One region of the Streptomyces sp. NPDC001549 genome, then DNA from elsewhere that is predicted to be linked to it. Evidence: riboswitches for the same ligand, from Rfam matches in the RefSeq annotation. Region 1 holds a riboswitch; each other region holds the start of a gene.
The links. A riboswitch is a leader RNA that binds a small molecule or an ion and turns the genes downstream of it on or off. The one in region 1 is predicted to bind thiamine pyrophosphate.
Positions count from the first base shown of each region.

Region 2: it holds a riboswitch for thiamine pyrophosphate, as region 1 does, so the genes downstream of both, ACFY04_RS27710 (thiamine ABC transporter substrate binding subunit) here and thiC (phosphomethylpyrimidine synthase ThiC) in region 1, are expected to answer to the same signal.
Region 3: it holds a riboswitch for thiamine pyrophosphate, as region 1 does, so the genes downstream of both, thiO (glycine oxidase ThiO) here and thiC (phosphomethylpyrimidine synthase ThiC) in region 1, are expected to answer to the same signal.

Region 1 is NZ_JBIAVJ010000021.1:54,130-64,326, reverse strand. It holds gene ACFY04_RS29345 (cyclophilin-like fold protein) at 17-385, shown strand; gene hisC (histidinol-phosphate transaminase) at 495-1,574, opposite strand; gene ACFY04_RS29335 (LacI family DNA-binding transcriptional regulator) at 1,936-3,051, shown strand; gene ACFY04_RS29330 (metallophosphoesterase) at 3,337-4,665, shown strand; gene ACFY04_RS29325 (hypothetical protein) at 4,814-5,632, shown strand; gene ACFY04_RS29320 (DUF4240 domain-containing protein) at 5,678-6,262, shown strand; gene thiC (phosphomethylpyrimidine synthase ThiC) at 6,373-8,160, opposite strand; TPP riboswitch at 8,155-8,300, opposite strand; gene ACFY04_RS29310 (YibE/F family protein) at 8,340-9,839, shown strand; gene ACFY04_RS29305 (SsgA family sporulation/cell division regulator) at 9,942-10,197, opposite strand, start outside.
Region 2 is NZ_JBIAVJ010000019.1:91,728-101,924, reverse strand. It holds gene rpsB (30S ribosomal protein S2) at 1-416, shown strand, start outside; gene tsf (translation elongation factor Ts) at 552-1,388, shown strand; gene pyrH (UMP kinase) at 1,551-2,330, shown strand; gene frr (ribosome recycling factor) at 2,424-2,981, shown strand; gene ACFY04_RS27720 (phosphatidate cytidylyltransferase) at 2,981-4,054, shown strand; gene rlmN (23S rRNA (adenine(2503)-C(2))-methyltransferase RlmN) at 4,148-5,260, shown strand; TPP riboswitch at 5,320-5,429, shown strand; gene ACFY04_RS27710 (thiamine ABC transporter substrate binding subunit) at 5,513-6,613, shown strand; gene ACFY04_RS27705 (ABC transporter permease) at 6,709-8,325, shown strand; gene ACFY04_RS27700 (ABC transporter ATP-binding protein) at 8,325-9,368, shown strand; gene ACFY04_RS27695 (cytochrome P450) at 9,365-10,197, opposite strand, start outside.
Region 3 is NZ_JBIAVJ010000001.1:296,628-306,824, forward strand. It holds gene ACFY04_RS01410 (hypothetical protein) at 1-377, opposite strand, end outside; gene metF (methylenetetrahydrofolate reductase [NAD(P)H]) at 428-1,342, opposite strand; gene thiE (thiamine phosphate synthase) at 1,485-2,120, opposite strand; gene ACFY04_RS01425 (Rv2175c family DNA-binding protein) at 2,206-2,571, opposite strand; gene ACFY04_RS01430 (NAD(P)/FAD-dependent oxidoreductase) at 2,767-3,987, opposite strand; TPP riboswitch at 4,069-4,180, shown strand; gene thiO (glycine oxidase ThiO) at 4,178-5,356, shown strand; gene thiS (sulfur carrier protein ThiS) at 5,353-5,553, shown strand; gene ACFY04_RS01445 (thiazole synthase) at 5,559-6,353, shown strand; gene pknB (Stk1 family PASTA domain-containing Ser/Thr kinase) at 6,672-8,588, shown strand; gene ACFY04_RS01455 (deoxyribonuclease IV) at 8,598-9,455, shown strand; gene ACFY04_RS01460 (DUF4396 domain-containing protein) at 9,547-10,104, shown strand; gene ACFY04_RS01465 (sulfite oxidase-like oxidoreductase) at 10,135-10,197, opposite strand, start outside.

The DNA.
Region 1 (10,197 bases):
TTGTTGAATGCGGCTCATGCAGATACGAATCTCCTGGCCCGCGGGCCAGCTCACCGCAACGCTCGACGAGACCCCGACCAGCAAGGCGCTGGCCGAGGCCCTTCCGATTTCCGCCTCCGCCAACACCTGGGGCGAGGAGGTCTACTTCGACACCGGGGTCTCCGTCGCCCTGGAGGACGACGCCCAGCAGGTCGTCGCCCCCGGCACGGTCGCGTTCTGGACCGAGGGCGACGCCCTCGCGCTGCCCTACGGCCCCACGCCCATCTCACGCGGAGGCGAGAGCCGCCTCGCGAGCCCGTGCAACGTGCTCGGCTCCTTCGACGGCGACCCCCGCCTGCTGTCCACCGTCCGCGACGGCGATCCCGTCCGCGTGGAACTCGCCTGAGCCGCCCCGGGACGGTCCGGCCGGCAGGACATCTCGCCTGACGGGCGGCTCGGAGCCGCCCGGCCGCCTTACCGCTTTCGGCCCCTTGCCACCGGGGGCTCCCTATCGCCTAGAGCTCCTTGAAGAACGCCTCGGCCGTGTGCAGGAAGAGGTCGTTCGCCTCGGTCTCACCGATCGTGACCCGCAGGCCCTCGCCCGCGAAGGGCCGGACCACCACACCGGCCTTCTCGCAGGCCTCCGCGAACTCGGCGGTCCGCTCCCCCAGCCGCATCCACACGAAGTTCGCCTGCGTGTCCGGAACGGTCCAGCCCTGGGCGACCAGCGTCTCGTGCACCCGCGTGCGCTCGCTCACCAGCGCACCGACGCGGCCCATCAGCTCGTCCTCGGCGCGCAGCGAGGCCACCGCCGCGTCCTGCGCGAGCTGGCTCACTCCGAAGGGCACGGCCGTCTTGCGCAGCGCCGCCGCCACCGGCTCGTGCGCCACCGCGAAGCCGACCCGCAGGCCGGCCAGCCCGTACGCCTTGGAGAACGTACGCAGCACGGCGACGTTCGGGCGGTCGCGGTAGAGCTCGATGCCGTCCGGTACATCCGCGTCGCGCACGAACTCGCGGTACGCCTCGTCCAGGACCACCAGGATGTCCGAGGGCACCTGGTCCAGGAAGCGCTCCAGCTCGGCGCGGCGCACGGCCGTACCGGTGGGGTTGTTGGGGTTGCAGACGAAGATCAGCCGGGTCCGGTCGGTGATCGCCGCGGCCATCGCGTCCAGGTCGTGCACGTCGCCGTCGGTCAGCGGGACCCGCACCGAGGTCGCGCCCGAGATCTGCGTGATGATCGGGTAGGCCTCGAAGGAGCGCCAGGCGTAGATCACCTCGTCGCCCGGGCCGGCGGTCGACTGGATCAGCGACTGGGCCACACCGACCGAGCCGGTGCCCGTGGCGATGTGCTCGACCGGCACGCCGAAGCGCTCGGCGAGCTCGTTCACGAGGCCGGTGCAGGCCATGTCGGGGTACCGGTTGAAGTTCCCGGCCGCGGCGACCGCGGTCTCCAGCACGCCCGACAGCGGCGGGTACGGGTTCTCGTTCGAGGACAGCTTGTACGCGACAGGCCCTCCCGCGGCAGCCGGCTTGCCGGGCTTGTATGTCGGAATGCCGTCCAGCTCGGCGCGCAGCTTCGGGCTCTTCTCGCTCACCGCAGGTCCTCCTCGACCGTCCCGTACGACGTCGCCGTCGACTCAATACTGCTCACCTTATGAGGATTCCGCCGTTCCGAGAATGGGGGCGCCAGGAATGCGGGGGAGCGCACGCATATATGCGCGCGCCGGTGGCCTGCGCCGTGGCGCGCATCCCTCGTGCAGGTGAGTTGAGAACGGCCCGAGATCGCATCGTTTTGGCATGCCCGGACCCGACGACAAGCTCCACACTCACCCTCAGCGATCAAACACCTTCATTTCCAAGGTCATTGGGGGTGGCGAACCATGCAGAAACGTGCCTGTCAACGCCTGCATATGCACCCAGACCACCCTCCCCACCGAGCCCTACTATCGGCTCGCGATGACAGCAGCAGGGAAGCATCAGGTGAGCCGGACCGAGACCACCCGGCGGGCCGCCGGCCGACAGGGCCGGGCCGGCATCAGGGACGTGGCCGCAGCGGCGGGCGTCTCCATCACAACCGTCTCCGACGCGCTCAATGGCAAGGGACGGCTGCCCGACGCCACCCGCCGCCACGTTCGCGAAGTGGCCGACCGGCTGGGCTACCGCCCGTCGGCCGCCGCCCGCACCCTCCGTACCGGCAAGTCCGGCCTCATCGGCCTGACCGTGACGACGTACGGGGATGAACCTTTCACCTTCACCGAATTCGCCTACTTCGCCGAGATGGCCAGGGCCGCCACCTCCGCCGCGCTCGCCCGCGGCTACGCCCTGGTCATCCTCCCCGCCACCTCCCGCCACGACGTGTGGTCCAACGTCGCCCTCGACGGCACCGTCGTCATCGACCCCTCCGACCACGATCCCGTCGTCACCGAACTGGTCCGCCAAGGTCTGCCCGTGGTCTCCGACGGCCGCCCCGCAGGCTCCCTCCCCGTCACCGCCTGGGTCGACAACGACCACGAGGCCGCCGTACTCGGCCTGCTCGACCACCTCGCCGCCGCCGGCGCCCGCCGGATCGGACTGCTGACGGGGACCACCACCGACACCTACACCCGGCTCTCCACGACCGCCTACCTCAGCTGGTGCGAGCGCGTCGGCCAGGACCCCGTCTACGAGTCCTACCCCGCCCACGACCCGTGCGCGGGCGCCGTCGCCGCCGACCGGCTCCTCGCCCGCCCCGACCGGCCCGACGCGGTCTACGGGCTCTTCGACCCCAACGGCACCGATCTGCTCGCCGCCGCCCGCCGCTACGGCCTGCGCGTCCCCGAGGACCTGCTGCTCGTGTGCTGCAGCGAGTCCACCGTCTACGCCAACACCGAGCCGCCCATCACCACCCTGTCCCTCAAACCCCGCCGCATCGGCACCGCCGTCGTACAGCTCCTCATCGACGCGATCGAGGGAGTGAACACCGGACGCCCTGTCGAGCAGGTCGTCCCGACCGAACTCATCATCCGTACCTCGTCACAGCGCAGGCAGCCCCGCACGACCGTCAGCCCGCCCCGTTCGCCGGCCCAGGACTGACCGACAGACCGTCCGGTCGGCCTGCCGAAGGACCGACCGAGGACCGTCCGAGGACCATCCGACGACCGACCGAGCCCCGACCAAGGACCGGCCGAGGATTTCAGCAACGCCGATATCGGGAGAAAGCGGTAGGAACGATCGGCTCCGCAAAGGATTCACCACCCCTGGTGCGTCACAGAGCGCGAGCCGCATTCCTATGATGGGCGCACGACATCACGGACCCTCCTCCCTGGAGGTCAGGAGGGTCCGCAGGTGTACGGCAGCGCGACGGTGGTGGAGGGGTCGATGACTCAGGGGGCCGGTCAGGGACCCGCGATGCGGACGGACACGCTGCGGGACTTCCGGGTTCCCGTCACCGAACCCGCCCTGTACGCCGTATCCACGTCCACCGGGCTGCCCGGCGAGCCTCCGGTGTACGGCGAGTACCCCGCGTACTACGAGGACGGCGCGCCGAACGTGCCCCCGCAGCCGGGCTACCCGCCGCAGGCGCCCGCACAGCAGCCGGCCGCACCGCAGGCGCCCGCACAGCAGCCGGCCGCACCGCAGGCGCCCGCGCACCAGCCGGCCGCACCGCAGGCGCCCGCACAGCAGCCCCCGTACCCCGACACGCGCCTCCACGCACGCCCCGACGCCGAACCGGCCCACGCGACGGCCCAGGGCCCTGACGAGGACGACCTGGAGGGCTACACCCCGACCTACCGGGACCTGCCCGTCATCGGCCGCGGCGCACTCGGCGGCCCCGGCGACACCGTCCAGGTCCAGTACGTGCCCCAGGACCACGCCGCGGGCCCCGGCCCGCTCTACGTCGTCGGCGACGTCCACGGCTACCTCGACGAGCTCGTCACCGAACTCCACGCCCAGGGTCTGATCGACGCCGAGCGCCGCTGGTCCGCCGGCAATGCCCGGCTCTGGTTCCTCGGCGACTTCACCGACCGCGGCCCCGACGGAATCGGCGTCATCGACCTCGTCATGCGGCTGTCCGCCGAGGCCGCCGCCGCCGGCGGCTACTGCAAGGCCCTGATGGGCAATCACGAACTCCTGCTCATCGGTGCCAAGCGGTTCGGCGACACCCCGGTCGTCTCCGGCGCCGGCACGGCCACCTTCCAGGCCGCCTGGCTCCTCAACGGCGGCCAGCGCACCGACATGGAGCGCCTGCAGGACGTCCACCTGCAGTGGATGTCCCGCCTGGACGCGGCCGTCCTGGAGGAGGGCCACCTGCTGCTGCACTCCGACACCACGGCCTACCTCGACTACGGCGACTCCGTCGAGGACGTCAACGACACCATCCACGAGCTCCTCAACCGGGGCGACGCCGACATCACCTGGGACCTCTTCCGCAAGTTCACCAAGCGGTTCGCCTTCCGCGACGAGGGGACCGGCCCGGCGGCCGTACGCGAACTCCTCGACACCTACGGCGGCAGCCGCGTCGTCCACGGGCACAGCCCCATCCCGTACCTGCTCGGCGAAGTGGGCACCGAGGACGGCGACGAGTCGCGCGGCCCCGAGGCCGTGGACGGCCCGCACGTGTACGCGGAGGGTCTCGCCATCGCGATGGACGGCGGGGTGACGATGGCGGGCAAACTGCTTGTCGTACAACTCCCGCTGAGCGACTGAGAGCTTACGGAGAGGGGTATTTCCGGAAAGCCCCTGTCACGGCGTGGCGTGGGCGCTCTACCATCGCTCTATCCGTAGCAGGCTCTCCTCCGTTTGTGCCGGCGCCCGGGTCTACGCGGGCATACCGGCTTCTACGGAGCATCGGGGGATGCACATGACCAGCGCTCCGCACCTGCTGACCGAAGACCGGCCGGAGTTCGATCGGCTCGTCGACGAGGCGCTGCGCGCCGCGCACGAGCGGCCCGAACTCGCCACCCTAGGCGAACGGCTGAATGCCGAACAGCTGCGCACCATGGCCCAGGGGGCCAGCGCCCTGCTGGCGGCCGCGGCCGCCGCCGAGTACGGCCACTACGTGAAGGTCCGCGAGGAACGACGCGACGAGGTACTGAACGGGCCCGGCACGACGGGCGACGAGTACGGCGCACAGGGCGGCGGTGGCGGCGCGGGCATCAGCGCCGTGGTCGCGGTCCTCGCGCCGGTCCTGGCGGGCACCGCCATGCTGATCTTCCTGCTCGTGGGCTACATCCTGAAGATGATCGAGCCTGAACCGGCCTTCGCCGAAACCATGCTGACGGCGGGTTGGCTCTTCGGCGGGCTCACCGCGGCCGCCCTGCTCGTCGCCGTGATCGGACTGCTGGTGACGGCCGTCCGCAACAGCGCGACCGAGGTGGCGGCGGACGAGACGGAGGCGATACCCGACGAGGTCGCACGGGCCCGCGAGGCCTGGCGGCACGCCCTGCTGGAGCGCGGCATCATGCCCTTCCTGCGGGACGCGCTGGCCGACCCGAGCGCAGGCCCCGGCTTTCCCACCCCCCGCACACCGGCGGCCGGCCGCATCCCCAACCTGGGGTACAGCCGTCCCGACTTCACCAGCCCGGGATCCCCGTCGGAGAGCCCCCGGCCCGGCTACACACCTCCGGACTTCACGAGTCCGGACTTCGGCGGACCGGAACACGAACCGGAGTGACGCCCGGCGCGGGGTGTCCGGCGCGCGCAGGGTTGTCATACCGGGATGGCACAGTCCACCGCCATGGACATCGACCGTTTCTGGCACATCATCGAGTCCGCACGATCCTCGGCCGCCACGGCCGGAGTGCCCTTCGACGAGGCCTTGGTGAGCCATCTCGCCGACTGCCCGGCTCAGGAGATCCTCGAGTACGCGGAACGCTTCGACGAGGTGCACGACGCCTTGTACCGCTGGGACGTGTGGGCTGCGGCGTACCTCGTCGGCGGCGGTTGCTCCGACGACAGTTTCATGGACTTCCGGGCAGGCGTGATCGCACTCGGCCGCGAGTGGTACGAGCGCGCGGCCGCCGATCCGGACAGCCTTGCGGGGCACCCGGCCGTCGTCGGGGCGGCACGGGCCGACCGCGACGAGACCCTGTTCCACGAGGAGGTGAACTACGCCGCCGCCGGCGCCTTCGAACGCGTCACCGGTGATGCGGACGCCTTCTACGCGGCCTGGGCCGAGCACCGGCCCGAGCGTGAGCCGGACACCGCAGCGGTCGACATGGGCGAGGACTTCGACTTCGACGACGACGGCGAGATGCACCGGCGGCTGCCGCGGTTGGCGAAGCTCTGCCTGGGCCCGAGCTAGTGCTGTGACCGGGCCAGGCCCGGGCTCGGACGACGGGACGGGCCCGCGGCTCCCCCCATGGGTCGCGGGTCCGTCCCGTGCCGTTCTTGTGCTTCTTGTGCTTGCTGCGCTCAGTCGGCCAGCGGCAGGTAGACGCGGCTGCCCGAGGCCGCGAACTCGGCGGACTTCTCCGCCATGCCGGCCTGGATCTCCTCCGCCTTCAGGTCGCCACCGTGCTCACGGCGGATGTCCTGCGAGATCTTCATCGAGCAGAACTTCGGACCGCACATGGAGCAGAAGTGCGCGGTCTTGGCCGGCTCCGCCGGGAGGGTCTCGTCGTGGAACTCGCGGGCCGTGTCCGGGTCGAGGGCCAGGTTGAACTGGTCCTCCCAGCGGAACTCGAACCGCGCGTCGGACAGGGCGTCGTCCCACTCCTGCGCGCCCGGGTGCCCCTTGGCCAGGTCCGCGGCGTGCGCCGCGATCTTGTACGTGATGACGCCGGTCTTGACGTCGTCGCGGTTGGGCAGGCCCAGGTGCTCCTTGGGCGTGACGTAGCAGAGCATCGCGGTGCCCCACCAGGCGATCATCGCGGCGCCGATACCCGAGGTGATGTGGTCGTACGCGGGCGCGACGTCCGTGGTCAGCGGGCCGAGCGTATAGAACGGCGCCTCCTCGCAGATCTCCTGCTGGAGGTCGATGTTCTCCTTGATCTTGTGCATCGGGACGTGGCCCGGGCCCTCGATCATCGTCTGGACGTTGTGCCGCTTGGCGATCGTGTTCAGCTCGCCCAGCGTCTTCAGCTCGGCGAACTGGGCCGCGTCGTTGGCGTCCGCGATCGAGCCGGGGCGCAGGCCGTCACCGAGGGAGTACGTGACGTCGTACGTCGCGAGGATCTCGCAGAGCTCCTCGAAGTTCGTGTAGAGGAAGTTCTCCTTGTGGTGCGCCAGGCACCACGCGGCCATGATCGAGCCACCGCGCGAGACGATGCCGGTCTTGCGGCGGGCGGTCAGCGGCACGTAGGGCAGCAGCACGCCGGCGTGGACCGTCATGTAGTCGACGCCCTGCTCGGCCTGCTCGATGACCGTGTCCTTGTAGATCTCCCAGGTCAGGTCCTCGGCGCGGCCGTCGACCTTCTCCAGCGCCTGGTAGAGCGGGACGGTGCCGATCGGGACGGGGGAGTTGCGCAGCACCCACTCGCGGGTGGTGTGGATGTTGCGGCCGGTCGAGAGGTCCATGACCGTGTCGGCGCCCCACTTGGTCGCCCAGGTCATCTTGTCGACCTCCTCCTCGATGGAGGAGGTGACCGCGGAGTTGCCGATGTTGGCGTTGACCTTCACCAGGAACCGCTTACCGATGATCATCGGCTCGATCTCGGGGTGGTTCACGTTCGCCGGAAGCACGGCGCGACCTGCGGCGATCTCCTCGCGGACGACCTCGGGGGAGACGTTCTCGCGGATCGCGACGTACTCCATCTCCGGGGTGATCTCGCCACGGCGGGCGTACGCGAGCTGCGTGACGGCGGCGCCGCCCCGGCCGCGGCGGGGCTGGCGGGGCCGGCCCGGGAAGACCGCGTCGAGGTTCTTGAGGCCGCCGCGCGGCGAGGTGTGCTTGATGCCGTCGTCCTCGGGGCGCACGGGGCGGCCCGCGTACTCCTCGGTGTCCCCGCGGCTGATGATCCAGTTCTCGCGCAGCGGCGCGAGGCCGCGGCGGACGTCGGTCTCGATCTGCGGGTCGGTGTACGGACCGGACGTGTCGTAGAGCGTCACGTCCTTGCCGTTGGTGAGGTGGACCTGGCGGACCGGCACCCGGAGGTCGGGGCGGGAGCCCGCCAGGTATCCCTTGTGCCAGCCGGGCTGGCGCTCGGTCTGGCCGTCGGCGTCCTGGCTGACGGCAGGCGTGCGTGCGTCCTGAATGGTCATGAGACCTGATCTCCCTACGCCGGCATTACCCGGTAACAGGTTCGGCGGTCGACGCAGCCTCTTCCCGTACGCATCTGTGATGCTCGTACGGTGATCAGCGTCCTCTCAGCCCGGTGCTCCGAGCTCCCGCGTTGTGCAAAGGTGCCCCCACGCTAGCGTCATCCATGGCGTGCTGAACAGTGGGCCCCCTCATCTCTTGCGATGATCTGCTGGTGACGCCCTCGCCGCAGCCCCCCATCGAGCACACAGAGCCCCATGGCCACAACGGCCACGCGCATGGGAGCCCCGGACCGTCCGACGGGCACGCGGACGGCCTCCCCGACAGGCCGTCCGACGGCCGTTCCGGCGGTGGCTCGGACGGCCACCTCCCGGGTCAGTCCCATGGCCACGGCCACGGCCACAGTCATGGCCACGGCCCGGCGGCCCCCGTCTCGAAGCACCTGCGCAAGGTCATCGCCGCCGTACTGATCCCCTTCGCCGTGGCCGTCTTCGCGGGCATGGTGGTGCTCTGGCCGGGCGGCGCCCCGGGCCACGAGCGCACGGGGGTGGGATTCGACCGGCAGACCCAGCAGGGCGTGGTCACCTCGCTCGAACAGGTCGACTGCAAATCCGTGAACGCCGCCCAGGTACCGACGACCGCGGCTCCCTCCACTCCCGAGGGCCGCCAGGCGCAGGCCGAGCAGACCGGCGAGTGCAAGAAGGCCACCGTCGAGGTCACCAGCGGCCCGGACAAGGGCCGCACCTTCGTGGAGGTCGTCCAGCCTGGCGCGCCACGGCAGTTGGAGGACGGCCAGGAGGTGGTGGTGGCGTACGCGCCGGACGCCCCCCGTGACCTCCAGTACTCGGTGATCGACGTGAACCGCAAGCTCCCGATGGCGCTGCTGGCCGGCATCTTCGCGGCCGCGGTCGTCCTCGTCGGGCGGATGCGCGGGCTGTTCGCGCTGGTCGCTCTGGTGGTCAGCTTCGGCGTGCTGACCCTCTTCATCCTCCCGGCCATCCTGCAGGGTTCGAACCCGCTGGTCGTCGCGGTGGTCGGGGCGAGCGCCATCATGCTGATCGCGCTCTACATGTGCCACGGGCTGACCGCCCGTACCTCGGTGGCCGTCCTGGGCACGCTCGTTTCCCTGTTGCTGATCGGGCTGCTCGGCTCCGGGTTCATCGACTGGGCGTTCCTCAGCGGCAACACCGACGACAACACCGGTCTGATCCACGGACTGTACCCGGACATCGACATGAGCGGTTTGCTGCTCGCAGGCGTGATCATCGGATCGCTGGGCGTGCTCGACGACGTGACGGTCACCCAGACGTCGGCGGTGTGGGAACTGCACCACGCGGACCCCTCGATGGGGCCGCGCGCGCTCTACCGGGCGGCCATCAGGATCGGCCGCGACCACATCGCGTCGGTGGTCAACACGCTGGTGCTGGCCTACGCGGGTGCCGCACTGCCACTGCTCCTGCTGTTCTCGATCGCGAACAGCAGCATGGGTTCGGTGGCCAACAGCGAGCTGGTGGCGGAGGAGATCGTACGGACCCTCGTGGGCTCGATCGGTCTGGTGGCCTCGGTCCCCGTGACAACGGCGCTGGCCGCGCTGGTGGTTTCCGCCGACCGACCGGGATCCCCGGCCGGTGCTCCGGCCACGGGGCCGGTCCGCGGCCGGGGCCGGCGGCGCAAGCGCTGAGCAGCCGATGGTCCGGCCGGTCGATCGGCCGGACCATCGGTCGGTCGGCCGGTCGGTCGGACCCGGTCAGCCGGTCGGACCCGGTCAGCCGGTCGGCCTCGGTCAGCCGGCGTTCTGTTCGTTCTGCTGCGATTCGGCGAGGATCTTGCCGAGAGCTTCGTCCAGGTTCTCCTCGAAGTCGCCCAGATTGCGCTCCTGTCCGAGCGGAACGATCCGGTCGGTGCGGTCGAGGAACGCGACGAGCGGCGCCGCGCTGGCGCGGAACAGGGCCCGGTCACCGCCGACCTGAAGGCGGATGTGGACGTCGGAGAGGTCCTCCGGGTGGGTGGGCGCGATGTGCACATCGCCGTCACCGCAT
Region 2 (10,197 bases), on a different contig from region 1:
TCGTCGACACCAAGAAGGAGCACATCGCCGTCGGTGAGGCGCGCAAGCTCCACATCCCGGTCGTCGCGATCCTCGACACCAACTGCGACCCCGACGAGGTCGACTACAAGATCCCGGGCAACGACGACGCGATCCGTTCCGTCACCCTGCTCACCCGCGTGATCGCCGACGCCGTCGCCGAGGGCCTCATCGCCCGCTCCGGCGCTGCGACCGGCGACTCGAAGCCGGGCGAGAAGGCCGCCGCCGAGCCGCTCGCCGAGTGGGAGCGCGACCTGCTTGAGGGCGAGAAGAAGGCCGACGACGCCGAGGCCGCCCCGGCCGAGGCCGCTGCCCCGGCCGCCGAGGCTGTCGAGGCTGTCGAGGCCCCGGCCGCCGAGGCCGTCGAGGCCCCGGCCGCCGACGCCGAGCAGGCCTGACCCACTGAGGGCGCCCGGCGTTCACCCGCCGGGCACTCGCAGTACGGACGATGACGGCGGGGGAGCCGCGCCAACAGCGCGGCACCTCCGCCGTTCACCCGTAGATCTACGACTTCGAGAGAGAATCACAGACTCATGGCGAACTACACCGCCGCTGACGTCAAGAAGCTCCGCGAGCTCACCGGCGCCGGCATGCTGGACTGCAAGAACGCGCTCGTGGACGCCGACGGTGACGTCGAGAAGGCCCAGGAAGCGCTCCGCATCAAGGGTCAGAAGGGCGTCGCCAAGCGCGAGGGCCGTTCTGCCGAGAACGGTGCGGTCGTCTCCCTCATCGCCGACGACAACACCTCCGGTGTCATCGTCGAGCTGAAGTGCGAGACCGACTTCGTCGCCAAGGGCGAGAAGTTCCTGGCCGTCGCCAACCAGCTGGCTGCCCACGTGGCCGCCACCTCCCCGGCCGACATCGAGGCGCTGCTCGCGTCCGAGATCGAGCCCGGCAAGACCGTCACCGCTTTCGTCGACGAGGCCAACGCCAACCTCGGCGAGAAGATCGTCCTGGACCGCTTCGCGCAGTTCAGCGGCGGCTACGTGGCTGCGTACATGCACCGCACGATGCCCGACCTGCCGTTCCAGATCGGCGTCCTGGTCGAGCTCGACAAGGAGAACGCCGAGGTCGCCCGCGGCGTCGCGCAGCACATCGCCGCGTTCGCCCCGCAGTGGCTGTCCGCCGAGGACGTCCCGGCCGAGAAGGTCGAGTCCGAGCGTCGCATCGCCGAAGAGGTCACCCGCGCGGAGGGCAAGCCCGAGGCTGCCATCGCGAAGATCGTCGAGGGTCGCGTCAACGGCTTCTTCAAGGACGCCACGCTGCTCGGCCAGGCGTACGCCCTGGACAACAAGAAGTCCGTCCAGAAGGTTCTGGACGAGGCCGGTGTCACCCTGAAGCGCTTCACCCGCATCAAGGTCGGCATCTGAGTCCGTCCGTACGCGACGGACACCGGACCCCGGTAGGGTCTGAGGCAGTCGTCCGCGCTTGCGCGAGACGACCGCAGATCTGACGAGGAGGCCATTGCCGTAGAGGGAACCGCAAGGACCCACCGGCAATGGCCTTCTTCGTATGTGCACGAGGAGATCTCCATGAATCAGGGCGTGGACCCCCACACCGCATCCGACGACAAGAGCGACCAGGACAAGAAGGGCCGCCGCTTCATGCTGAAGCTGTCGGGCGAGGCCTTCTCCGGTGGCGGAGGACTGGGCGTCGATCCCGACGTCGTCCACGCCATCGCGCGCGAGATCGCCGCGGTGGTCCGCGACGGCGCGGAGATCGCCGTCGTGATCGGCGGCGGCAACTTCTTCCGCGGCGCCGAACTCCAGCAGCGCGGCATGGACCGGGCCCGGTCCGACTACATGGGCATGCTGGGTACCGTCATGAACTGCCTCGCGCTCCAGGACTTCCTGGAGAAGGAGGGCATCGACTCCCGCGTGCAGACGGCCATCACCATGGGCCAGGTCGCGGAGCCGTACATCCCGCTGCGTGCCGTGCGGCACCTGGAGAAGGGCCGCGTCGTCATCTTCGGCGCCGGCATGGGCATGCCCTACTTCTCCACCGACACCACGGCCGCCCAGCGCGCCCTGGAGATCGACGCCGAGGCCCTGCTCATGGGCAAGAACGGTGTCGACGGGGTCTACGACTCCGACCCGAAGAAGAACCCGGACGCGGTGAAGTTCGACGCGCTGGAGTACAGCGAGGTCCTCTCCCGCGACCTCAAGGTCGCCGACGCCACCGCGATCACGCTCTGCCGCGACAATAAGCTGCCGATCCTTGTTTTCGAGCTCCTCGCCGAGGGCAATATCGCCCGCGCCGTCAAGGGTGAGAAGATCGGCACGCTCGTGAGCGACCAGGAAACCCGGGCCTGAGCAGTCCGCTGCCGGACCGAGCGAGCCGCAGGCCGGCTCGCCGGCCCCGCCCGCCCGCCTGAACCATCCATATCTGACATGCAGGAGCACGTGGTGACCGAAGAGATCCTCCTCGAGGCCGAGGAGAAGATGGAAAAGGCCGTCGTCGTCGCCAAGGAAGACTTCGCCGCGATTCGCACCGGCCGTGCGCACCCGGCGATGTTCAACAAGATCGTGGCGGAGTACTACGGCGCCATCACGCCCATCAACCAGCTCGCCTCCTTCTCGGTGCCCGAGCCGCGCATGGCGATCGTGACCCCGTTCGACAAGAGCGCCCTGCGCAACATCGAGCAGGCGATCCGCGACTCCGACCTCGGTGTCAACCCGAGCAACGACGGCAGCATCATCCGGGTGACCTTCCCCGAGCTGACGCAGGACCGCCGCAAGGAGTACATCAAGGTCGCGCGCACCAAGGCCGAGGACTCGAAGATCTCGCTCCGCGCCGTCCGCCGCAAGGCCAAGGACGCCCTTGACAAGCTGGTCAAGGACAAGGAGGCCGGCGAGGACGAGGTGCGCCGCGCGGAGAAGGAGCTCGACGACACCACCGCGAAGTACGTCGCGCAGGTGGACGAGCTCCTGAAGCACAAGGAAGCCGAGCTCCTCGAAGTCTGATGAACGACACTTCCTGGCAGCCGGAGCCGGTTCCGGCGGGTCCCGCATACGATGCGCAGGTGGGCCCGCACACTCGGCCCATGCCCATCGTGCCCGATGCCGCCGGCCGTGACTTCGACGACCGGGAAGCACGCGATCGGGGGGTCGCCGCCGACAGCGGCCCCCTCTTCCGCGCCGATACGCCGCCGCAGGAGCCCATGCCCAGCCCCCCGCCTCCGCATGCCCAGCAGCCGCAGGACGCCTCGCCGCCGCCGAAGAAGCGCGCGGGCCGGGATCTGCGTGCCGCCATAGGGGTGGGCGTGGGTCTCGGCGCGGTGATCTTCGCCTCGCTGCTGATCGTCAAGGCCGTCTTCGTCGGCGTCATCGTCGTCGCGGTCGTCGTCGGCCTGTGGGAGCTCACCTCCCGGCTGCAGGAGCAGAAGGGCATCAAGGCCCCCCTGGTCCCGCTCGCGGTCGGCGGCGCCGCCATGGTCATCGCCGGATACGTCCGGGGGGCCGAGGGCGCCTGGGTCGCCATGGCCCTGACCGTGCTGGCGGTCCTGGTGTGGCGGATGACCGAACCACCCGAGGACTACCTCAAGGACGTCACGGCGGGCGCCTTCGCGGCGTTCTACGTGCCCTTCCTGGCCACCTTCGTCGCGATGCTGCTCACCGCCGACGACGGTCCCCAGCGCGTGATCACCTTCCTGCTCCTGACCGTGGTCAGCGACACCGGGGCCTACGCGGTCGGCTGGCGCTTCGGCAAGACCAAGCTGGCGCCGCGCATCAGCCCCGGCAAGACCCGCGAGGGACTGTTCGGCGCGGTGGCCTTCGCGATGGCGGCCGGCGCGCTGTGCATGGAGTTCCTGATCGACGGCGGCTCCTGGTGGCAGGGCCTGCTGCTGGGCCTCGCGGTCGCGGTCAGCGCCACCCTGGGTGACCTGGGCGAGTCGATGATCAAGCGGGACCTGGGCATCAAGGACATGGGCACCCTGCTGCCGGGACACGGCGGCATCATGGACCGGCTGGACTCCCTGCTTCCGACGGCCCCCGTGGTGTGGCTGCTGCTGGCGGCCTTCGTCGGCACCGGCTGACCTGCGAAAAGGCGTCGCAGGACGCCGGGCGGTTACTCTTGCAAGGCGCGCTGCTTCTGCGGCGCGCCTTTCGTCTTACAAGGAGTACCTGCCATGGCCCGCCCCGTTCCGGGAGAGCTCACCTTCGTCGCCCCTCGCGGAACCAAGAAGCCGCCCCGGCACCTTGCCGACCTGACCCCGGCCGAGCGCCGCGAGGCGGTCGCCGCGATCGGCGAGAAGCCGTTCCGGGCCAAGCAGCTCTCCCAGCACTACTTCGCCCGGTACGCGCACGACCCGGCCGAGTGGACCGACATCCCGGCCGGCTCGCGGGAGAAGCTCCAGCAGGAGCTGCTGCCGGACCTGATGAGCGTCATCCGGCACATCTCGTGCGACGACGACACCACCCGCAAGACCCTGTGGAAGCTGCACGACGGCACGCTCGTCGAGTCCGTGCTGATGCGCTACCCCGACCGGGTCACCATGTGCATCTCCTCGCAGGCCGGCTGCGGCATGAACTGCCCGTTCTGTGCCACCGGCCAGGCGGGCCTGGACCGCAACCTGTCCACCGCCGAGATCGTGCACCAGATCGTCGACGGCATGCGCGCGCTGCGCGACGGCGAGGTCCCCGGCGGCCCGGCGCGGCTGTCGAACATCGTCTTCATGGGCATGGGCGAGCCGCTCGCCAACTACAACCGCGTGGTCGGCGCCATCCGCCGGCTCACCGACCCGGAGCCCGACGGCCTGGGCCTGTCGCAGCGCGGTATCACCGTCTCCACCGTCGGCCTGGTCCCGGCAATGCTGCGCTTCGCCGACGAGGGCTTCAAGTGCCGTCTGGCCGTCTCGCTGCACGCGCCCGACGACGAGCTGCGCGACACCCTCGTCCCCGTGAACACCCGCTGGAACGTCCGCGAGGTGCTCGGCGCGGCCTGGGAGTACGCCGAGAAGTCCGGCCGCCGGATCTCGATCGAGTACGCCCTGATCCGCGACATCAACGACCAGGCCTGGCGCGGTGACCTCCTGGGCAAGCTGCTCAAGGGCAAGCGTGTGCACGTCAACCTGATCCCGCTCAACCCGACGCCGGGCTCCAAGTGGACCGCCTCGCGGCCCGAGGACGAGAAGGCCTTCGTGGAGGCCATCGCCCGCCACGGCGTGCCGGTGACCGTACGGGACACCCGTGGCCAGGAGATCGACGGCGCGTGCGGCCAGCTGGCCGCCTCGGAGCGCTAGATTCCGCTTCTGTTCGATGCGATTCGGCCACGGGGTACCCTGTGGCCGAACCAAATTTCATATTCCGACAGGGGAGCGCCACAGCGCTGAGAGTGCGGTATCCGTCATCCGCAGACCCTCTGAACCTCGCCCCGGTCATTCGGGGTAGGAAGTTCGGTCACCACTCTTGCTGTTGCGCCCTGCCCGGCGTCCGCTCTCGCAGCGCCGGGCAGGGCCGCGTCTTCTCCTGGACATCCCAGGAGGAATTCACCAATGAGCACCACCAAGAAGCTGGCGGGCGTCGCACTCGCGGCCGCGCTGGGCGTGACCACGCTCAGCGCCTGCGGCGGCGGCGACGCCAAGGACAAGGCCGCGGGCGCGAGCGACGCCCCGAAGTCCAAGACCGTCACGCTCGTCTCCCACGACTCCTTCAACGTGACCGACACGGTCCTCAAGGAGTTCGAGCAGCAGAGCGGCTACACGGTCAAGGTGCTGAAGTCCGGGGACGCGGGCGCCGCGCTGAACCAGGAGATCCTCACCAAGGGCTCCCCGCGCGGTGACGTCTTCTTCGGCGTGGACAACACCCTCCTCTCGCGCGCCCTCGACAACGGCATCTTCACCCCGTACGAGGCCAAGGGCCTGGCCGAGGTGAAGCCCGAGTACGTGCTCGACAAGGAGCACCGCGTCACCCCGATCGACTCCGGTGACATCTGCGTCAACTACGACAAGGCGTACTTCGCCGAGAAGAAGATCGCCCCGCCGCAGACGCTGGACGACCTGATCAAGCCGGAGTACAAGAACCTCCTGGTCACCGAGAACGCCGCGACCTCCTCGCCCGGCCTCGGCTTCCTGCTCGCCTCCGTCGGCAAGTACGGCGAGGACGGCTGGAAGGACTACTGGAGCAAGCTGAAGGCCAACGGCGTCGAGGTCGTCGACGGCTGGGAGCAGGCCTACAACGAGCGCTTCTCCGGTTCCGCGGGCGGCAAGAAGGCCAAGGGCGACCGCCCGCTGGTCGTCTCCTACGCCTCCAGCCCGCCGGTCGAGGTCCTGTACGGCGAGCCGCAGCCGGCCGAGGCCCCCACGGGCGTCTCCACCGGCACCTGCTTCCGCCAGATCGAGTTCGCGGGTCTGCTCAAGGGCGCCAAGAACGAGGAGGGCGGCAAGGCCCTGGTGGACTTCCTGGTCAGCAAGAAGTTCCAGGAGGACATGCCGCTCCAGATGTTCGTGAACCCCGTGACGAAGGACGCCGCCCTGCCGGAGCTGTTCACCAAGCACGGCGTGGTGGTCGAGAAGCCGGAGAACGTGGCTCCCGAGACCATCGCCAAGAACCGTGAGCAGTGGGTCAAGGCATGGACCGCGCTCGTCGTGAAGTAAGCGGTACCAAGGAGCCGGGCGTGGCGCCGGGGGACGCCGCGCCGGGCTCCGGCCCCCGCGAGGGGGCGCGGGCGACCGCCGTGCGGCTCGCCCTGATGGCCGTCCCCCTCGCCTTCTTCGGGCTGTTCTTCGCCTACCCCGTCGCCGCGATCGTCGGGCGCGGCCTGAAGACCGGCGAAGGGTGGCAGTTCGGCCGGTTCGCGGAGGTGCTGTCCCGGCCCGATATCGCCGACGTGCTGTGGTTCACCACCTGGCAGGCGTTCGCCTCCACCCTGCTCACCCTGCTGATCGCACTCCCCGCCGCGTACGTCTTCGCGCGCTTCGAGTTCCCGGGCAAGCAGCTGCTGCGCGCCGTGGTGACCGTTCCCTTCGTGCTGCCGACCGTGGTGGTCGGCACCGCCTTCCTCGCGCTGCTGGGGCGGGGCGGCCTGCTGGACGAACGGGTGGGCGTCCGGCTCGACACCACCGTCTGGGCGATCCTGCTCGCGCACGTCTTCTTCAACTACGCCGTTGTCGTCCGCACGGTCGGCGGGCTGTGGGCCCAGCTGGATCCGCGCCAGGAAGAGGCCGCCCGGGTGCTGGGCGCCGGGCGGTTCACGGCCTGGCGGCGGGTGACGCTGCCCGCGCTCGCCCCGGCGGTGGCCGCCGCCTCGCTGATGGTGTTCCTGTTCACCTTCAGCTCCTTCGGCGTCGTACTGATCCTCGGCGGACCCTCGTACTCCACCTTGGAGGTGGAGGTCTACCGGCAGACCGCGCAGCTCCTGGACCTGCCGACGGCGGCCGTCCTGACGATGGTGCAGTTCGCCGCGATCGGCGCGATCCTCGCCGTGCACGCCTGGACCGTCCGCAAGCGCGAGACCGCGCTGCGGCTGGTCGATCCGGGCCGTACCACGCACCGGCCGCGCGGCTGGGCGCAGCGCACGCTGCTGGGCGGGGTGCTGCTGACCGTCGCACTGCTGATCGTGCTGCCGCTGGGCGTGCTGGTCGAGCGGTCCTTCGGCACCCCCGGCGGCTACGGCCTCGGCTACTACCGGGCCCTGCAGGACGCGGGCGCCGGTGGCGGGACCTTCCTGGTGGCCCCGCTGGAGGCGATCTGGAACTCCCTGCAGTACGCGTTCGCCGCCACCGCGATCGCCCTGGTCATCGGGGGACTGGCGGCCGCGGCCCTGACCCGGCGCGCGGGCCGCTTCGTACGCGGCTTCGACGCGCTGCTGATGCTTCCGCTCGGGGTGTCCGCGGTGACCGTGGGCTTCGGCTTCCTGATCACCCTGGACGAGCCGCCGCTGGACCTGCGGACCTCGTGGATCCTGGTGCCGCTGGCGCAGGCCCTGGTGGGTGTCCCCTTCGTCGTACGGACCATGCTGCCGGTGCTGCGCGCGGTGGACGGGCGGCTGCGGGAGGCCGCCGCGGTCCTCGGCGCGTCGCCGCTGCGGGCCTGGCGGGAGGTGGACCTTCCGCTGGTGCGGCGGGCACTGCTGATCGCGGCCGGGTTCGCCTTCGCCGTGTCGCTGGGGGAGTTCGGCGCGACCGTGTTCATCGCGCGGGCGGACCGGCCGACGCTGCCGGTGGCCGTGGCGCGGCTGCTGGGGCGGGCCGGAGAGCTGAACTACGGGCAGGCGATGGCCCTGAGCACGATTCTGATGCTGGTGTGCGCGGTGTCCCTGCTGCTGCTGGAGCGACTGCGGCCCGACAAGACCTCCGGAGAGTTCTGATGACACTGCTTCAGCTGGAGGGGGTGTCGGTCCGCTTCGGTGAACGCGCGGCCCAGTACGCCCTGGACGGCGTGGACCTCGCGGTCGCCGAGCACGAGGTCGTGTGCGTGCTGGGGCCGAGCGGAAGCGGCAAGTCCACGCTGCTGCGGGTCGTCGCCGGACTCCAGCAGGTGTCCGCCGGCCGGGTGTTGCTGGGCGGGGCCGACCAGGCCGGTGTACCCGTGCACCGGCGGGGCGTGGGCCTGATGTTCCAGGACCACCAGCTCTTCCCGCACCGCGACGTCGGCGCGAACGTCTCCTTCGGGCTGCGGGTGCGGGGAGCCGGACGGGCCTCGTCCGCGGACCGGGTCGCGCAACTGCTGGAACTGGTCGGGCTGCCCGGGGCCCAGGGCCGGGCGGTGGCCTCCCTGTCGGGCGGCGAGCAGCAGCGGGTGGCGCTGGCCCGGGCGCTGGCACCGTCGCCGCGGCTGCTGATGCTCGACGAACCGCTGGGGCAGCTGGACCGGGGGCTGCGGGAGCGGCTCGTGGTGGAGCTGCGCGGGCTGTTCGCCCGGCTGGGCACGACCGTGCTGGCCGTCACGCACGACCAGGGCGAGGCGTTCGCCCTGGCCGACCGGGTGGTGGTGATGCGGGACGGCCGGATCGCGCAGGCCGGGACCCCGCTGGAGGTGTGGCAGCGGCCCGCGTCGGAGTTCGTCGCGCGGTTCCTCGGCTTCGAGAACGTGGTCCCCGCCGTGGTCTCCGGCACGCGGGCCGCCACCGCGTGGGGCAAGGTCCCGGTACCGCCCGGATCGCCCGAGGGGGAGCAGCGGCTGCTGATCCGCCCGGCCGGCGTCGTGCTCTGCGCGTCGGGCCTGCGCTGCGAGGTGGTCTCCCGCACCTTCCGCGGCACGCACGTCGCGCTGCTGCTGCGGCCGGAGGCGGGACCGGTGCTGGAGGCCGAGTGCGGGCTGGCGGGGGCGCCGGCCGTGGGGGACCGGGTCGAGGTGGCCTTCACCCCCGCCGAGGTGGTCGTACTGCCTGATCGGCAGGACACCCCCTAAGGCCGGATGCCGTCGCACGCGATCGGCAGGTGGCGCGGGCCGCGCAGGACCGCGTTCTGGCGGTACTGGGGCGGGTCCTCCAGCAGCCGCGGATTCTCCAGCCGGCGGGCCAGCTCGCTCAGCGCCAGCTGGGCCTCCTGCCGGGCCAGCGGTGCCCCGAAGCAGCTGTGGATCCCGCTGCCGAGGCCGAGGTGCTGGATGTCCTTGCGGTCCGGGTCGAAGCGGTTCGGGTCCTCGAACCGCTTCGGGTCGCGGTTCCCGGAGGCCAGCATCAGCCACAGGGACGCGCCCTTGGGGATGGTGACACCGGCGACCTCGATGTCGGAGAGGGTGGTGCGCTGGGGCAGCAGCTGCACGGGCGGCTCGTACCGCAGCAGCTCCTCGACGATCGGGACGGCCAGGTCCGGATCGTCGCGCAGCCGCTGGAGGACCTCCGGGTGGCGCAGCAGCGTCAGCATCCCGTTGGTGATGAGGTTGACGGTGGTCTCGTGGCCCGCGATCAGCAGCAGCGCGGAGGTGCTGAGCGCCTCCATGGTGGTCATCGCGCCGTCCGGGCCGTCCGCCGTCGCCAGCTGGGACAGCATGTCGTCGCCCGGCTTCTTGCGGCGCTCCTCGATCAGCCCGGCCAGGTACATGCCCAGCTCCATGCGGGCGTCCATCGTTCCCTTGCCGTGCTGCGTGGGGTCCGCGTCCGGGTCGGGGTCCAGGCTGGCGGCCAGGGTCTCCGCCCACACGTGGAAGCGGGGCTCGTCCTCGCGGGGGATGCCGAGCAGCCGGCAGATGACCGAGACCGGGAAGGGGTACGCGAACTGGTCGACGAGGTCGATCC
Region 3 (10,197 bases), on a different contig from region 1:
GCGGCCCCGTCGCCGGCACTGTCCCCGTCGACGTCCCCGTACTGCAGCGCGGTGACCTGGAGGGCCGGCTCCTGCTTGGTGCCCGCGGCCCGGCGGCGGCGCGTCTGCCGTACGGGCTCCCCGCCGCGGCGCAGCGCCCAGCCGGCGACGAAGCCCTTGCGGAAGGACAGTGTCACCAGGGTCTGGCCCACGGCGAACGCCAGCGCGCCGGCGCCGATGACCGGCACCGACGGCAGTATCACCCCGGCGACCACGCCGAGGAAGCCGGCGAAGGCGAGCAGGCGCCAGCGGAGCCGGGCCTTGTACTGCATCAGGACCTCGGCAAGCAGCCACAGCGCGACGAAACCGAACGCGATGTAGAGGACCGTCATTCCCATGCATGGCCCCTCTCGGTACGGCCGCCGGCGCGGGAACGGGGGGCGGCCGCTCAGGCCCGCTGGTGCAGGCCCAGGTTCTCGTAGATTTCGAGAGTCGCCGTGGAATTGTTCAGCGTGATGAAGTGCAGCCCCGGGACACCCTCGGACAGCAGTCGCGCGCAGAACTCCGTGGCGAACTCGATGCCAATGGAGCGTACAGCGGCCGGGTCGTCCTTGACGGCGAGCATGCGCTCTTTCACGTCCGCGGGGAAGACCGCATTGCTGAGCTGGGGCAGTCGGTCGAGCTGCTTGATACCCACAACAGGCATGACCTCGGGGATGATCGGGGTCTCGCAGCCCGCCTTCTCGACGCTGTCGCGCAGCCGCAGATAATTCTCCGGATCGAAGAACATCTGGGTGATCGCGTAGTCGGCACCGGCGTGGCATTTGTCCACGAAGTGCCGGATGTCCGTGTCCCAGTCCGCCGAACGCGGGTGCATCTCGGGGAAGGCAGCGACGCCGACGCAGAAGTCGCCGGACTCCTTGACCAGCCGGACCAGGTCGGCGGCGTAGTGCACGCCCTCGGGGTGCGCCACCCACTCGCCCATCGGGTCACCCGGCGGGTCTCCGCGCACGACGAGCATGTTCCGGATCCCGGCGTCCGCGAACTGTCCGATGACATTGCGCAGCTCGGCGACCGAGTGGTCCACGGCGGTGAGATGCGCGACGGGCGTGAGGGTGGTGTCCGCGGCGATTTCCTGGGTGGCCTTGACGGTGCCGCCGCGGGTGGAGCCGCCGGCTCCGTAGGTCACGGAGACGAAACTGGGGGATACCGCCTCGACCCGGCGCAGGGCGTTCCAGAGGTTGCGTTCGCCCTTCTCCGTCTTCGGGGCCCAGAACTCGAAGGAGTACGAGCGCCCGGACGCGAGGAGGTCGCGGACCGTGTGTGCACGATCCGACCAGGTGGAAGCGGTACCAGAGGCCATGTGGGCAGGTTAGACGCGGCCTGGCGGACACCGAAGCCTTGTCCACGTTTTGGACACGTTTTTGGACACTTGGAGGGATGGCTCTGGCCGGAAGGCGTCCATACGGGGTAACGCGACCGCCCGGTGTCCGGGCGGACCGGACTCAGCCGAGGCGGGCCCGGACCCGCTTGGCGAGCTCCGCGGCGGCCGCGCCGGGGTCGGTGGCCTCGGTGAGGGCGCGGACGACCACGATGCGGGTGGCACCGGCGTCCAGCACCTCGTCCAGGTTCGAGCCGTCGATGCCGCCGATGGCGAACCAGGGGCGGTCCTGCTCCAGGGAGGCCGCGTACCGGACCAGGTCCAGGCCGGGGGCGTGGCGGCCGGGCTTGGTGGGGGTGGGCCAGCAGGGGCCGGTGCAGAAGTAGTCCACGCCGGCTTCGGCGACGGCCGCGTCGACCTCGTCCTCGGCGTGGCAGGACCGGCCGATCAGCACCTGCTCGCCGAGGATGGCGCGGGCCGCGGGGACGGGGATGTCGCCCTGGCCGAGGTGCAGGACGTCGGAGCCGATGGCGTGGGCGACGTCGGCGCGGTCGTTCACGGCGAGGAGCTTGCCGTGGCGGCGGGCGGCCTCGGCGAAGACGTGGAGGTGTTCGAGCTCCTCCCCCGCCTCCATGCCCTTGTCGCGGAGCTGGACGATGTCCACACCCGAGGAGAGCACGGCGTCGAGGAATGCGGGGAGGTCACCCTGGCGCTTGCGGGCGTCCGTGCAGAGGTAGAGCCGGGCGTCGGACAGCTGCATGGGTGTACCCCCCGTGATGGAGGCGGTGTACGGACCGGGCCGCGGCCGTGGGCCCGTACACCGCTGTGGAGCGAAGGCGATCAGGTCAGAGGGCGAGCGCCTGAGCGCGGCGCTTCACCTCCGTGCCGCGATTCTCGCTCAGCGCCTGCACGGGGGTGCCGGGCAGGGTCGGATCCTCGGTGAAGAGCCATTCCAGGATCTCCTCCTCGGTGAAACGGTCGTCGCGCAGCACGGTCAGCAGACCGACGAGGCCCTTGACGACCTTGTCGCCGTCGATGAAGGGGGCCGGAACCTGCAGGGAGCGGTTCTCGCCCCGGCGGACGGCGATGAGCTGCCCTTCCTTGACCATCTGGCGGACCCGGGTCACCTCGATGTTCAGCATCTCCGCGATGTCGGGGAGGTACAGCCACGAGGGGACAAGGGCATCGATCTTTGCGTCAATCTCGGTCACAGGCACAAGCCTGCCATCTCGGACTGGCCGCCGGTACCTGGGCGACCCCGTCCGGGTCGCGGCCCGTACCGTGGCTCCGCCCCGGACCCGGTCCTCGAACACCGGCGGGGCTGGATTCCCAGCCCGTCCGGGGGGCACCTCCCAGCGGTGGCCGGGGGAGCTTGAGGACCGGATCCGGGCGGAGCCCGGCGGCCGTCAGGCCGAGGCCGACTTGAGGGGGACCGCGGGGTCGGAGACCTTGGCGGGGTCCACCTGCACCGCCGTCTCGATGAGCTTGCGGCCCTGCGCCAGGTCACGGGGGCGGCCCACGGCCAGGACGGCGACCAGCGCGCCCTCGCGCAGCCAGCACACCGACCAGGCGGGACCGGCCGGGTCCCCGCGCAGGAGCAGGGTGTCGGCCCCGCCGTGGTGTCCGGCGTACTGCACGAAGCGCCCGAACTGCTCCGACCAGAAATACGGCACCGGGTCGTAGACCTGGGCCGGCTCCCCGGCCAGGATGTTCGCCGCGACCGTCCGCGGCCCCTGGAGCGCGTTGTCCCAGTGGTGCACGAGCAGCCGCGTCCCGTACCGCCCGGACGGGAAGGAGGTGCAGTCGCCGACCGCGTACACCCCGGGCAGCGAGGTCCGCAGGTACGCGTCCGCGGTGACCGAGCCGTCGGGGCCGCGCTCCACGCCGGTCCCGTCCAGCCATCCGGTGGCGGGGCGCGCGCCGATGCCCACCACCACCGCGCCGGCGGGCAGCGTCCGCCCGTCCGCCAGCAGGACCCGCCCCTCCTCGATCCCGGCGACCTTCGCCCCGGTGATCAGCTCCGCGCCCGCCTCCTGGTACCAGCGCGCCATCGGCTCGGTGACCTCGGCGGGCAGCGCCCCCGCCAGCACCCGGTCCGCCGCCTCGACCACGGTGACCTCGCAGCCCGCCTCCCGGGCCGCGGTGGCGAACTCGGCGCCGATCCAGCCCGCCCCGACGACCACGGCCCGGGGCGACGCGGCCAGCACCGGGCGCAGCCGGGCCGCGTCGTCCAGGGTGCGCAGCAGGTGGACGCCCGGGACGCCCTCGGTCCCGGGGAGGGTCAGCGGCTGCGCGCCGGTCGCCAGTACGAGGATCCCGTACGGGACCGGTCCCGCCTCGGTGTCCAGCTCGTGGACGGCGGCGCGCAGTCCGGTGACCTCGACGCCGAGCCTGAGGTCGATGTCGAGGCCTTCGAAGTCCACGTCGAAGGCGGAGTCCTCGGCCTTGCCGAGGAGGACCGCCTTGGACAGCGGGGGGCGGTCGTAGGGCTGGTGGGGTTCGGCTCCCAGCAGGGTCACGGGGCCGGTGTAGCCCTGTTCGCGCAAGGCGACCGCGGTCTGGACCCCGGCCATTCCGGCGCCGACGACCACGATGCCGCGCTGATTCTGTTCCGTCTGCTCGCTCACGCCGCCACCCTAATCATCTGACGCTCCGTCAGGAATAGGTGCCGCCTTACCCGCCATCCACCGCCGGGTTAGTCTGGCCACCGTACCTATCGCGGGAGTCCGGCGCACCGGGCTGAGAGGGAGGCTGGCCGGCCTCCGACCGTACGAACCTGATCCGGGTCATGCCGGCGAAGGGAGGGGCTGGACGCCCATGCACTCATCCCGAACATCTCGGAAGGGATCCGACGTCCTCGTCATCGGGGGCGGAATCATCGGCCTGGTCACCGCCTGGCGGGCCGCCACGCGCGGACTGAGCACCGTACTCGCCGACCCCGCACCCGGGGGCGGCGCCGCCCAGGTCGCGGCCGGCATGCTCGCCCCCGTCACCGAACTGCACTACGGCGAGGAAGCCCTGCTGGGCCTCGGCCTCGCCTCCGCCGCACGCTATCCGCACTTCGCCGCCGAGCTCGCCGAAGCCAGCGGCGGCATGGACATCGGCTACCGCGCCTGCGGCACCCTCGCCGTCGCCCTCGACTCCGACGACCGCCTCCACCTGCGCGAACTGCACGCCCTGCAGCGTCGCTGCGGCCTGGAGTCCGAGTGGCTCACCGGCCGCGAGTGCCGCCGCCTGGAGCCCATGCTCGCCCCGGGCGTACGCGGCGGCCTGCGCGTCGACGGCGACCACCAGGTCGATCCCCGCCGGCTCGCGGCCGCCCTGCTGGCCGCCTGCGAACGCGCCGGCGTGACCCTCCACCGGGCCGGCGCGGAACGGCTGCTCACCACCGCCGACCGGGCGACCGGCGCCCTCCTCGACGACGGCACGGAGCTGCTCGCCGACCAGGTGGTCCTCGCCGCGGGCTCGTTCACCGGCCGGCTGGCGGGCGTACCGCCGGAGGTCGTGGCCCCCGTACGGCCGGTCAAGGGACAGGTCCTGCGGCTCACGGTACCGGCGGCGTACGCGCCGTTCCTGTCGCGGACCGTACGGGCCGTCGTACGCGGCAGCCACGTCTACCTGGTGCCGCGCGAGAACGGCGAACTCGTCGTCGGCGCCACCAGCGAGGAACTCGGCTGGGACACCACCGTCACCGCGGGCGGGGTCTACGAACTCCTGCGCGACGCCCACGAACTGATCCCCGGCATCACCGAACTCCCGCTCACCGAGACCCGGGCGGGACTGCGCCCCGGATCCCCCGACAACGCCCCGCTGCTCGGCCCGACCGACCTGCCGGGCCTGCACCTGGCCACCGGGCACTACCGCAACGGGGTGCTGCTGACCCCGCTCACCGGCGAGGTCCTCGCCGAGCTGCTGGCCACCGGCGAACTGCCGGAGATCGCGCGCCCCTTCACCCCCCGCCGGTTCTCCGCCGCACGTCAGGAGTCGTACGCATGACCATCTCCGTCAACGGCGAGCCGCGCGAGGTCGCGGCCGGCGCCACCCTCGACACGGTGGTCGCCACCCTGACCACCGCCCCCTCCGGCGTCGCCGCCGCACTCAACGAGACCGTGGTCCCGCGCGGGCAGTGGCCGGCCACCGTCGTGGGCGACGGCGACCGGGTCGAGATCCTGACCGCGGTACAGGGGGGCTGAGCGGCATGGCGGACGACCTCTTCACCCTCGGCGGGCGGACCTTCACCTCCCGCCTGATCATGGGCACGGGCGGGGCCCCGAGCCTGGACGTCCTGGAACGCGCCCTCGTCGCGTCCGGCACCGAACTCACCACGGTCGCGATGCGGCGGCTGGACCCCACGGTCCAGGGCTCCGTCCTGTCCGTGCTGACCAAGCTCGGCATCTCGGTCCTCCCCAACACGGCGGGCTGCTTCACGGCGGGCGAGGCCGTCCTCACGGCCCGGCTGGCCCGGGAGGCGCTCGGCACGGACTGGATCAAGCTGGAGGTGGTCGCGGACGAACGGACCCTCCTGCCGGACGGCGTCGAGCTGCTGGACGCCGCCGAGATCCTGGTGGACGAGGGCTTCACGGTCCTCCCGTACACCAATGACGACCCGGTGCTCGCACGGAAGCTGGAGGACGTGGGCTGCGCGGCGATCATGCCGCTGGGGTCCCCCATCGGGTCCGGCATGGGCATCCGCAACCCGCACAACTTCGAGCTGATCACGGAGCGCGCGTCGGTCCCGGTCATCCTCGACGCGGGCGCGGGCACGGCATCCGACGCGGCCCTGGCGATGGAACTGGGCTGCGCGGCGGTGATGCTGGCCTCGGCGGTGACCCGCGCGCAGGAGCCGGTCCTCATGGCGGCGGCCATGCGCGACGCCGTCTCGGCGGGCCGCCTGGCCTTCCGCGCGGGCCGCATCCCCCAACGCCGCTTCGCCGAAGCCTCCTCCCCCACGGAAGGCCGCGCCACCCTGGACCCGGAGCGGCCGGCGTTCTGAGGCGGGCGGGGCGGCGGCTTCGGTGGCCGGAAGCCCCTAGGGCGGAATCAGAGAGGTCTTGGGGGGTTTCCCGTCAGTCCCATCGTCCCTCCGTGTCGGGCCGGTCCCTCAAGGGCGCCCCTACGTCGCGTCACTGCGTGATGGCCTTCGGCCACCCTTGACCGACCGACCCGCCCCCCGAAACCCCCGCCGCACCTCGCCCGACCCCGCCCCGTCCGCTCCCGCCTTCCGCAGCCCCCGCCCCGCCCAGCGTCACAGGTGCGCTGCAAGGCGACCCGCCCAGGACGGCCGCCGCGCGGCGGCTCGTAGAATCGGCGGGTGGATACGACCCTGGATGACCCCCTCGTCGGGCGCGTGCTCGACGGCCGCTACCGCATCGACGCCCGCATCGCGGCCGGCGGCATGGCCACGGTCTACCGGGCCCTCGACACCCGCCTCGACCGCGTGCTCGCCCTGAAGGTGATGCACCCGGCCCTCGCCGCCGACGCCGCCTTCGTCGACCGGTTCATCCGCGAGGCGAAGTCCGTCGCCCGGCTCGCGCACCCGAACGTGGTCGCCGTCTTCGACCAGGGCACGGACGGGCCGTACGTGTACCTGGCCATGGAGTACGTCTCCGGCTGCACCCTGCGCGACGTGCTCCGCGAGCGCGGCGCGCTCCAGCCGCGGGCCGCCCTCGACGTCCTCGAACCGGTCCTCGCCGCCCTCGGCGCCGCCCACCGGGCCGGCTTCGTCCACCGCGACATGAAGCCCGAGAACGTGCTGATCGGGGACGACGGCCGGGTGAAGGTCGCGGACTTCGGGCTGGTGCGCTCGGTCGACTCGGTGACCAACACCACGGGCTCCGTCCTCGGCACCGTCTCCTACCTGGCCCCCGAGCAGATCGAGAACGGCATCGCCGACACCCGCGTGGACGTCTACGCCTGCGGTGTCGTCCTCTACGAGATGCTCACCGGCTCCAAGCCCCACCTCGGCGGCACCGCCGCGCAGGTGCTCTACCAGCACCTGCACGAGGACGTTCCGCCCCCGTCCGCCGTGGTCCCGGGGCTCGCCGTCGGGCTCGACGAGCTGGTCGCGCAGGCCGCCGCCCGCAATCCCGACCTGCGCCCCTACGACGCGGCCGCCCTGCTCGGCCTCACCCGTGAGGCCCGCGCGCTGCTCAGCGACGCCGAGCTGGACGCCGTACCCCCGCAGGCGCGCGCCGAGGAGCGCTCGTCCGCCGAGGACCGTACCGGGGTGATCCCGCGTCCGGTGGCCGCGCAGCAGCCCGTGCAGCACACCTCCCGCCTGGAGATGCCTCCGGCGCCGCCCGCCCCGCCCGCACACCGGCCGGCCGCCCTCGCGCGGCGGCCCCGTCGCGGGGTGCTGCTCGTCATCGCGGGCGTACTGCTCGCGCTGGGGCTCGGGGCCGGCGTCTGGTACATCAACTCCGGGCAGTTCACCAAGGTCCCCAACCTGCTGGGCAAGACCGAGGCGCAGGCCCGCTCCCAGCTGTCCTCGGCCGGGCTCGGGGTGAAGGGGGTGGACCGGAAGTTCAGCGACGCCTTCGACCGCGGGACGGTGATGAAGACCGATCCCCCGGGCGGCCGGCGGATCCGCGGCAACGACGCGGTGACCATCACCATCTCGCGCGGCCCCGAGCTCGTGGCCGTGCCCAACCTGAAGGGCCGCCCCCTGGAGGAGGCCAGCGCCGAGCTGACGCAGTCCGGGCTGGCGCCCGGCATGGTGACGCAGGCCTTCAGCCAGGACATCGCCCAGGGTTCGGTGATCAGCACCAATCCGGCGGGCGGCGAGAAGCGGGCGCCCGACACGGCGGTCTCGCTCGTCGTCAGCAAGGGCCGCCCGGTGCCGGTGCCGAGCGTGACCGGGATCCCCGCCGATCAGGCGAAGGCGACCCTGGAGGCCCTGGGCCTCAAGGTCGCTACGGCTCCCGAGCAGGTCAACGCTCCCTTCGCGGCCGGTACGGTCGCCAACCAGTCGGTCGGCGCCGGCACCCAGGCCGCGGCCGGCGACACGGTCACGCTGACCGTGTCCAAGGGCCCCCGGCAGATCCCGGTCCCGAACGTGACCGGCCAGGACGTGGACGCGGCCCGCAAGGCGCTGGAGGCCGCCGGCTTCAAGGTGAAGGTGGACCGGCCGCTGATCTCCTTCAGCAACACGGTCGACACCCAGTCGGTGCCGGCCGGGCAGACCGCCCCCGAGGGCAGCACGATCGCCATCAAGACCAAGGGGCTGTAAGCCGTAATGATGCGCAATCCAGTGGGCGGGCACGTCCCCGTTGCCGGGGGGCTCGCCTCGGTCGGCCTGACCTACGCCCGGGAGATGGGGGCGGAGGCCGTCCAGGTCTTCGTCGCCAATCCGCGCGGCTGGGCCACCCCGGTCGGCAATCCGGCGCAGGACGAACGGTTCCGGGCGGAGTGCGCGGCCGAGTCGATCCCCGCGTACGTGCACGCCCCGTATCTGATCAACTTCGGCTCGCACACCGAGGCGACCGTGGAGAAGTCGGTGGAGTCGCTGCGCCATTCGCTGCGCCGCGGCCGGGAGATCGGCGCGCTCGGGGTGGTCGTGCACACCGGGTCGGCGACCGGAGGGCGCCCGCGGGAGGCAGCGTACGCGCAGGTCAGGGAGCACATGCTGCCGCTGCTGGACGAGCTGACGCATGACGACGACCCGTTCCTGCTGCTGGAGTCCACGGCCGGGCAGGGCTCCTCGCTGTGCTCGCGCACCTGGGACTTCGGGCCGTACTTCGAGGCGCTCGACCATCACCCGAAGCTGGGGATCTGCCTGGACACCTGCCACATCTTCGCGGCCGGTCACGATCTGGCGGAGCCGGGCGGGACGAAGGTGATGCTGGACCTGCTGGTGGACACGGTGGGCGAGGGCCGGCTGAAGCTGGTCCACGCGAACGACTCCAAGGAGGGCGTCGGCGCCCACAAGGACCGGCACGCCAACATCGGCCAGGGCCACATCGGCCGGGACGCCTTCGCGGAGCTGTTCACGCACCCCGCGATGGACGGCGTGCCGCTGATCACCGAGACGCCCGGCGGCAAGGAAGGGCATGCGGCGGACGTCGCGCTGCTGAAGGAGCTGCGCGGCCCGCAGTGATCCACGAATCCCTTGAGGAATACCCCTAGGGGGTATACGGTTCCGTCCTGTCGACGGGACCGCTGCCCGGCGTTCCCACGAGGGGGTTGTCATGGAGCACATACACGAGGGGCACGAGGGTCACGAGGACCGCGAAGGCCACGAGGCGCACCACGGCCACGGACCCGCGCACGAGCACGACGCACCGGCACACGCGCACGGCGCCGGCGGTCCGGTCAGCTGGGGCATGGCCGCCCGGGCCACCCTCCACTGCCTCACCGGATGCGCCATCGGCGAGGTGCTCGGCATGGTCATCGGCACCGCGCTGGGCTGGGGGAACGTCCAGACGATGATCCTGGCGATCGTCCTCGCGTTCTTCTTCGGCTACGCGCTCACCCTGCGCGGGCTCCTCGCCGCCGGCGTCGATCTGCGTACGGCCATCCGGGTGGCGCTGGCCGCGGACACCCTTTCGATCGCGGTCATGGAGCTGATCGACAACGGGGTGATCGCCCTGTGGCCCGGCGCGATGGACGCGCACCTGTCGGAGCCGCTGTTCTGGATCGTCCTGGCGATCTCGCTCGCGGCCGCCTTCGTGATCACGACCCCGGTCAACAAGTGGATGATCGGCCGCGGCAAGGGTCACGCGGTCGTGCACCGGTACCACCACTGAGCGAGCCCGGCCTGACCGGCAGGGCACCCCCTACAGTTCGGGGCCCTCCCCGGGCTCCTCCTGGTACGAGTAGCGCTGCTCGCGCCACGGGTC